Regions from separate parts of the Shewanella sp. 10N.286.48.B5 genome, predicted to be linked through region 1. Evidence: riboswitches for the same ligand, from Rfam matches in the RefSeq annotation. Region 1 holds a riboswitch; the other holds the start of a gene.
The links. Region 1 has a riboswitch for lysine ahead of BCU57_RS02420 (Na+/H+ antiporter NhaC family protein). Riboswitches for the same ligand answer to the same signal wherever they lie in the genome.
Positions count from the first base shown of each region.

Region 2: another riboswitch for lysine. It lies ahead of lysC (lysine-sensitive aspartokinase 3); the one in region 1 lies ahead of BCU57_RS02420 (Na+/H+ antiporter NhaC family protein).

Region 1 is NZ_MCVG02000001.1:558,371-562,808, reverse strand. Features, by position in the region: gene BCU57_RS02420 (Na+/H+ antiporter NhaC family protein) at 363-1,919, opposite strand; lysine riboswitch at 1,997-2,217, opposite strand; gene BCU57_RS02415 (electron transfer flavoprotein subunit alpha/FixB family protein) at 2,628-3,551, opposite strand; gene BCU57_RS02410 (electron transfer flavoprotein subunit beta/FixA family protein) at 3,554-4,303, opposite strand.
Region 2 is NZ_MCVG02000001.1:3,163,110-3,167,547, reverse strand. Features, by position in the region: gene arcA (two-component system response regulator ArcA) at 53-769, opposite strand; gene BCU57_RS13530 (DUF3293 domain-containing protein) at 1,473-1,910, shown strand; lysine riboswitch at 2,328-2,504, shown strand; gene lysC (lysine-sensitive aspartokinase 3) at 2,753-4,102, shown strand; gene BCU57_RS13520 (succinylglutamate desuccinylase/aspartoacylase family protein) at 4,120-4,438, shown strand, end outside.

The DNA of each region.
Region 1 (4,438 bases):
GAGCGGCATTTTTTTATCTCAATTTTCACCTAGATCCGAGTACGCTGATTAGCAGTACCTGTTAATCCCTATAATTGCTAACCCTTGCACACTCACCATTGGCAGAAACAGTCATTCACTCACAGTGCTAATCGCTGCTTCTCTTCGCTAACAATAACTGCTGCATAAACAAAACATGTGAGCTTAAACCTTTGAGGTTCACTCTAGTGATTCGACTTAGATATTTAGCTTATATATACCACTTTATTATGCAGCCTTGATTTTAAAACATAAAAAATGCCGCTCATCTGAGCGGCATTTTCATACAAGTTAGCTATATCTAAAGTTCGCGATAAGCTTAAATCAAACCGAGTTAGCTTACGCTATTTAGTGATCAACTTCAGTCCAATAACGCTTAATACAAATAGCACACTACAGGTGACCAAGCCCATGGCCACTGACGCGGTAAAACCTAATACACCGTAGCCAATAATACTAATGACCGCCACGATTAACGCATAAGGTAATTGCGTCATTACGTGATCGATATGGTGACAACTCGCCCCCGTTGACGACAAGATAGTGGTATCTGAAATCGGTGAACAATGATCGCCAAATACTGCACCAGATAACACGGCTGCAAGCATAGGTAACATCATAGTGCTATCACTGCCCATCGCCATATCAGCTGCAATTGGCAACATGATACCGAAGGTACCCCAGCTGGTGCCGGTTGCAAATGCGGTTAGGCCTGCTAATAAAAATAATACTGCAGGTAGCATCGCAAATGGAATATTGCCTGTGGCTAAACTGGCCATGTATTTACCGGTTTCAAGGTTGCCAATAACCGTTGAAATCGTCCAAGCAAATAACAAAATATAAATGGCAGGTAGCATTGATTTAGCGCCAAGTTTGATGCCAGTGAACACCATAGGCAGAGCAATTTTTTGCTTCACAGTTAATACTAAGGTGACCGCTAACCCCACCAGTGAACCGAAAAATAGTGACGAGCTCACTTCAGTATTTTCAAATGCTCCTAAAATGCTAAAAGGTAAATCATTAGCTGATAATGCATCAGCGCCTGACGCCACCATGAAATAGAAGGTTGCCGCAACTAACACTAATATAGGTAAGAATAAGCCAATGATTTTACCGGTTTCCGCTTCTGGTAAATCGGCTGTGGCTCCTGGTGGTAAGCCTTTAGATTCGTCGAACAACTCACCCTTTTGGGCATTTTGTTCATGCTTACGCATTGGGCCAATATCTAAACCAAATAACGCCACACACACCAATAATAATAATGCAAAAATGGCATAAAAGTTCATTGGGATCATTTGCAGGAACACACTTAAATGCCCTGTATCAGCAAAGCCATGAGCCGTTAAAATCCCGCCGATCAGGGCGATAATGTACGCTCCCCAGCTTGAAACAGGCGAGATAACACAAATTGGTGCCGCTGTTGAATCCAATAAGTAGGCTAATTTAGCCCGTGAAATGTGGTAACGGTCGGTGATTGGACGTGCAATAGATCCCACCACAATACTGTTAAAGTAGTCATCAATAAACACTACAACACCAAGGAAGATAGTCATCAACTTGGCATCACGTTTATTGCGAATACGTTGATGAGCCCAATCAGCAAAGGCGCGAGCTGAACCACTTACCGTGATTAATGCCGTGATCATGCCCAAAATCACCAAGAAACCTAAAATTTGTAGGTTCCATGAATTGAGCGCGCCATCATCCCAAACTAGACCCGTGACGGTAATCAGTAAATTTGAGGCTGCAGCGCTAACTGAAAAATCACCGAGTAAAAACACCCCGGTGATAATACCTAAGCCCAATGAAAGTAAGACTCGGCGAGTTAATACTGCGAGCAAAATAGCCACTACTGGTGGCAAAAGCGAGAGAGCCGAATCGGCGTAACTTGTTATCATCATTTCTTATAATTTCTTCGTTGAGTACGAATGGAGAATAACTGATAAGGCAAGTTTACGTTGAATACGTAAACGAAAATCTTTTCAGTAGCACTCCACAGTAATATCAATATCGTTGTCGATATATATTCTTCTACCCTTTCGGATAGAAATTACCATGACAGTGCAGTCCCTTTCGGTAACTGCCCCAATAAATGGTTTTGATAGAATCCATTTACTTCGGCACTAAATCCTTTCCGAATAAGTTATTGGCATCACCCAACTCACCCGTACTGATACTTAATGCACCTCTACTTATGTTAACAACAGAAAGGCTCTGTATATCAACACCCCATCATACAAACATAAGCAGTAGCATCATTGCCAGATAAAACTTGATTATCTTGTGATATATAACATCACAACTAAAACCGCGCACATTGACGCAGCACTAGTGTAACCTTTTATTAGCAAGGGTTCATATTTAACGCAGTGGTAATTTTTGCTCACTGATAGAACCGCACCGCAAATAACAACGCATTAGTATAAATTGGCAGCAACTATCTACGGAACATTAAAAAAGGCTTTTACCTCTCGGTAAAAGCCTTTTAGTGCCGTTTTTTATTAGTGGATATTAACTCACTAAAAAACTAGCGTAAGCCATAATCCTATTATAAAGAGCATTATTTAGGACTCTTATTTAGGGCTCTAATTAAGGGCTCTAATTAAGGACTATAGCAAATTAGTTAGCTCAGGGATCGCTTCAAACAAATCAGCTTCCAGACCATAATCTGCAACCTGGAAAATCGGCGCTTCAGGATCTTTGTTGATTGCCACAATGACTTTAGAGTCTTTCATACCAGCAAGATGCTGAATAGCCCCTGAGATACCTACAGCAATATACAGATCAGGTGCGACAATTTTACCAGTTTGACCTACTTGTAAATCATTCGGTACAAAGCCAGCATCAACAGCTGCGCGCGAAGCACCAACAGCAGCAGTTAATTTATCAGCAAGCGCTTCTAAAATAGCAAAGTTCTCACCACTGCCCATACCGCGGCCGCCGGAAACAATCACCCCAGCACTGCCAAGCTCAGGACGCTCTGATTCAGTTAATGTTTGCGAAACAAATTCTGCCGCTGCTGTGGCAACAAAATCAACCATAACCGCTTCTGCACTGCCGTCATTGGTTGCGGCATCAAAAGCACTGGTTCGTACTGTTAGCACTTTAACCGCATCTAAACTTTGCACTGTCGCTAATGCCGAACCGGCATAAACAGGACGCACGAAGGTATCTGTGCTTACAACTTCAATCACTTCAGAAATTTGCGCCACATCTAATAACGCCGCGACTCGTGGCAGGGTATCTTTACCGACACTGCTAGCCGCAGAAATAATATGTTCGTAATCACCTGCAAGGTTAACCACTAACTGTGAAAGGTTTTCTGCTAGTTGCGCTTGATACACAGCATTATCAGCAACTAATACCTTGCTTACGCCTGTTAATGCTTGCGCTGCGGTAACTGCTGCAGCGCAATCACTACCAGCAACTAACACATGCACATCACCACCAATGGCAACCGCTGCGCTTACTGCTTTAGCGGTATCTAATTTTAAGCTTGCGTTATCATGTTCAGCTAATACTAAAATAGTCATAATTAGATCACCTTCGCTTCATTTTTTAACTTTTCAACTAATTCAGCCACTGAATTCACCATGATGCCAGCTTTACGCTCAGCTGGAGGGGTGACTTTTATAATGGTTTGATGTGCTTTTAAGCTTACGCCTAAATCATCAATTGAAAGTGTCTCTAATGGCTTACGCTTAGCTTTCATAATATTAGGTAATGATGCGTAACGAGGTTCATTTAAACGTAAATCAACCGTAACCACCGCTGGTAATGGCATTTTTATTGTTTGTAAGCCGCCGTCAATCTCACGGGTTACTTCTGCACTGTCTGCCGTTAATGTTAGCTCTGATGCAAACGTTGCTTGAGGCATATTCGTTAATGCAGCTAGCATTTGACCGGTTTGGTTATTGTCGCCATCAATAGATTGCTTACCAAATATCACTAATTCTGCTTGTTCTTTTTCTTGAACCGCTTTTAAAATTTTAGCAATCGATAACGGCACTAACTCGTCATCAGTCAGGACATGAATAGCACGGTCGGCACCAAGCGCCATCGAGGTACGTAATTGTTCTTGAGCATTTTTAGCTCCAATAGTGACCACAACAATTTCCGTAACACTTCCTGCTTCTTTCAATCTTACAGCTTCTTCAACTGCAATTTCACAGAATGGGTTTAACGCCATTTTCAAATTAGCAGTATCAACATTTGTGTTGTCAGCGTTTACTCTGACCTTCACATTTGCATCGACTACGCGCTTTACAGGCACCAATACTTTCATGGGATTTCCTTTTACACCTTCAATGTATGTGGACGGCACATTGGTTTTAACCAATGTAATATGGCTCAACTTTACGGCCTGTTAACGTTAACGTCAACCTAAGTCAAACACTTGTTTATATTTTTTTTGGCTCAA
Region 2 (4,438 bases), 2.6 Mb from region 1:
CATTTGCTACCCAATGAGCTTAATCAAATAAGCACATTAATTGCAGACGAAATTAATCTTCTAAGTTACCACAAAAACGGTAACCTTCACCGTGGATAGTTGCGATGATTTCTGGCGTGTCTGGTAAACTTTCGAAGTGCTTACGGATACGACGGATAGTCACGTCAACAGTACGGTCATGTGGCTTAAGCTCACGGCCAGTCATTTTCATTAACAAGTCTGCACGAGTTAAGATTTTGCCTGGGTTTTCTACAAAGTGAAGCATCGCACGGAATTCACTGCGAGGTAATTTGTAAGACTCACCTTGTGGGCTAACTAAAGAACGGCTGTTGATTTCTAAGCTCCAACCGTTGAAACGGTAAAACTCAACTGAACCTTTTTCTTCGGTTTCAGCGCCAGCGCTGTTTACACGAGTTAATAGGTTACGAGCACGGATAGTTAATTCACGTGGGTTAAATGGCTTAGTGATGTAGTCATCAGCGCCAATTTCTAAACCAAGGATCTTATCAACTTCGTTATCACGGCCAGTAAGGAAAATAAGGCCAATGTTATTAATTTCACGAAGTTCACGGGCTAATAATAAACCGTTTTTACCAGGAAGGTTGATATCCATAACAACAAGATTAATCTTATTATCCTGCATGGCTTTATGCATTTCTGCGCCATCGTTTGCTTCAGTTACTACATACCCTTCGGCTTCAAAAATACTACGTAGAGTATTACGGGTTACAGCTTCATCTTCAACAATAAGAATGTGTGGGTTTTGCATGTCATTTACCTAAATTAAAAACAATTCGATTCTAGTCATGTTGCACTAGGGCTGTGGCGTTATATAGCTAAGAAAACGCCGATAATTTATAAATTCACGATAGGTGTTTATCTATGTCTGCCCTGAACAAAACACGCTTCATGACTAACTACATTATATAAACCAGTTTAAGGCACTAATATTTATCGCACTTCTATAAAAGAGTTATACGTGACGTAAATTTTGATCATAAAAAATCAATATTCAGATCGTATGCTGAGCTTGAGTAAGCTCACAACCTGTCAAAATATCTGTAAAACCGATGATTCATATAAACTAAGAGATTAAATTGCTGATTAAAGTTCCTTCGCAACCTAATTTTGTCCTACATTTATATTCAGTCTTTTAAAATGTAGAACACATTTTAAAAGCTTGAACACTTTACCAAGATTTAATTTCAGTAAATGTAGTCGCTTGTGTCACAACTTAGCGTTATGTAGCAAAATCTAGCTAGTGTGAGATATTGTACTCGTTTTAGGCATTTGTTAACAAATGAAATGTTAACAAATTTACGGGGAAGATTTGTTACAAAAATGCTTTTTTGGGTAAGCTTATGATTTTTAGGTTAAATATAATTATTGTTCTTGTGACTTACATCACACAGGGTGTTGGTCCAAGTCTTGGTTTGCTACACTGAATTGGTCTAAATTGAGAAAAATAAATGATGAATAATTCAATAGATAACCTTTGGTTTAAGTATCAAGGGACCCAATTTCTACTTACTCAGCGCCTTTCTTACGCTGTCCCCTTCGCCATTGTCACCGCCCATAATCCCTTAGGCAGCCAATTGAATCCGTGTCAAAACCGTTTGTTAGATAGGCGACTTCAACGGAAAATTCAGCAATTTAATAGCCCCTATCGTTGCTTAATTGGCGCGGCGCCAGACTTATCTCATATGGAAAAAAGTTGGGCAGTCTTTATAGAAAAAGACCAAGCGTTAGCGTTAGGCCGAGAGTTTAAACAGCTCGCTATTTACTATGTTGATAATGGGGTGTTGTCATTACTTGCCTGTGGTGAAGCACCTGACAAGGAAGTGTTAATTGGCGAGTTTGGCCCACGAACGGTTTTAGTTAATGAATTACCTGATTTGCACGATGAATAACATGATCGGCGATTAAGTGACATTTGTATCAGTTATCGAGGATGTTTAATATCAGTAACTCCTTCTATAGGTACTTAGTTAAGTGCCTTTTTTTATTGTTATTTTTATATTTTTATTAGGGCAATGGTTATTTATATACTGTTGAAACTTGATTGTTAATATTGAAGCTTAATTGTGCAGTTTAGTTGAAGGTTTTAACTCAATAACCTCGAGTTTACATTGAGGTTATTACTTTTTATTTTTTAATCACTATTGTTTTATATCACTTTTTTGTTTCAAATTATAAATAACAGCTTACATGATACTATTTTGAGCTCAGTGTCTCTATTTACGTATTGTGTTATTTGACGACTTTATGGCATATCCCAATTGACTTGAGTTGTTATTTATTGGTATTTTCATGCTCTTCCTGTGGGAAGAAACAGAAGAGGAGCGTTAGCTAGGTAGTAAGTTCGAGGAAAACCAATTCCTATGACAGCTTATGAGGGAGATTAGCGCCGAGGTACTGGTATGTTTGGTTGGCATTCGGTATCGGTCGTTTAGGTTGAATCCTAGCGATTGTCACCTATTTTTTGGTGGAGAGCTTCTGGTGAAAGATTGCTGTTTCCCTTCTTTAAGGGTGCGTTATCACTGCACCAGGCTCTTCGAACGAAGTAAGTTCGGAGTGTAATCATGTTTTTACGTATTAAATTTCAAGTTGTTCCAATACTGTGTACTCAGTTTATGTCTACTCAGTCCATGTCTACTGAAAGTATGTTTAGTCAAAGTTTGTCTGCTAAAACTTTGTCTACTAAAACTTTGTCTAGTAAAAGTTCGTCTGCGAATGTCGTGGAGGTATCAGCATGAGTTTAGTTGTTGCTAAGTTCGGTGGCACCTCAGTTGCTGATTTTGACGCCATGAACCGCTGTGCGGACATTATTTTAGCCAATGCCAATACCCGCGTCGTTGTTGTTAGTGCTTCTAGCGGTGTCACTAATTTACTGGTTGAGTTAACTCAAGCCAATGTGAACGACCAACGCCGCTTAAGTTTAGTCACTCAAATTGCTAAAATTCAATATGACATTGTTGATAAGCTGGCGCGTCCACAAGATGTAGCTGCTACGATTGATAAGCTATTAAGCAGAATGGCAGTGCTTAGTGATAAGTTAGTGCTCGATAGAAGCAAAGCCATCATTGATGAGCTGTTATCCATGGGTGAGCAATGTTCATCATTATTGTTCTCTGCGGTTATTCGCCAAAAAGGCACGCCATCAAGTTCATTTGATGTGCGCCAAGTATTAAGAACCGATAGCCATTTTGGTAAAGCAGAGCCGCAAATTGAGCAAATTGCGCTCCTAGGCGCGGAGCATTTACAGCCGTTATTGGCTCAGCAAGTGATCGTGACTCAAGGTTTTATTGGCGCTGATGAAGCAGGCAACACCACCACCTTAGGCCGTGGCGGCAGTGATTATTCAGCTGCGTTATTAGCTGAAGCCTTAAAAGCAGATGCGGTAGAGATTTGGACTGATGTGGCCGGAATTTATACCACTGACCCACGTTTAGCGCCTAATGCGAGACCTATCGCTGAAATTAGCTTTAATGAAGCGGCTGAGATGGCTACCTTTGGCGCTAAAGTATTACACCCTGCGACGATTTTACCGGCCGTGCGTCAACAAATTCAGGTGTTTGTTGGTTCCAGTAAAGCACCTGAACAAGGTGGAACTTGGATCCGTCATCAAGTAGAAGATGCCCCGGTTTATCGAGCTGTGGCTCTAAGACGCGATCAAACTTTATTAAACCTGCATAGCTTACAAATGCTCCATGCTCAGGGCTTTTTAGCGCACACCTTTGCCACGCTTGCTAAGCATAAAATTTCAGTTGATTTGATTACCACCTCAGAAGTTAATGTGTCACTAACGCTTGATAAAACCGGTTCTGACTCCAGCGGGCAGGGGTTATTAAGCGAGTCATTACTGCAAGAACTATCACAAAATTGCCGTGTAAGAGTGGAAGATAAATTAGCTTTAGTGGCGATTATTGGTAATCAAATAGCGTCAACAGCAGGTATTTGCAGCCGAGTTTTTGGGGTACTTGAACAGCATAATGTGCGCATGATTTGCCAAGGGGCTAGCCCACATAACTTATGTGTTCTCGTCGCTGAATCTGAAGCCGCAGATGTGGTTAACTCTCTGCACCAAAACTTATTTGAATAATTGCTAACGTGGCAGGTATGACATCAGTGAATTCAATTACAGAACAGGCTAACGATTATTCAGCCACCATGTCTCGGGTTGAAGTGGGAGAGCTTGCCACAGGCCAAGCGTTAACGGCGCCACTGTTTAGCTTTAAAGGCTCAGATGACGCCGCGCCCAGTGTTTATATTCAGGCCAATGTTCATGGGGCTGAAGTGCAGGGTAATGCGGTGATACATCAGCTGATGACTTTACTGCAAGACTACACTGTATTAGGCGATATTCACTGCGTGCCATTAGCCAACCCTTTAGGCATTAATCAAAAAAGTGGCGAGTTTACCTTAGGGCGATTTGATC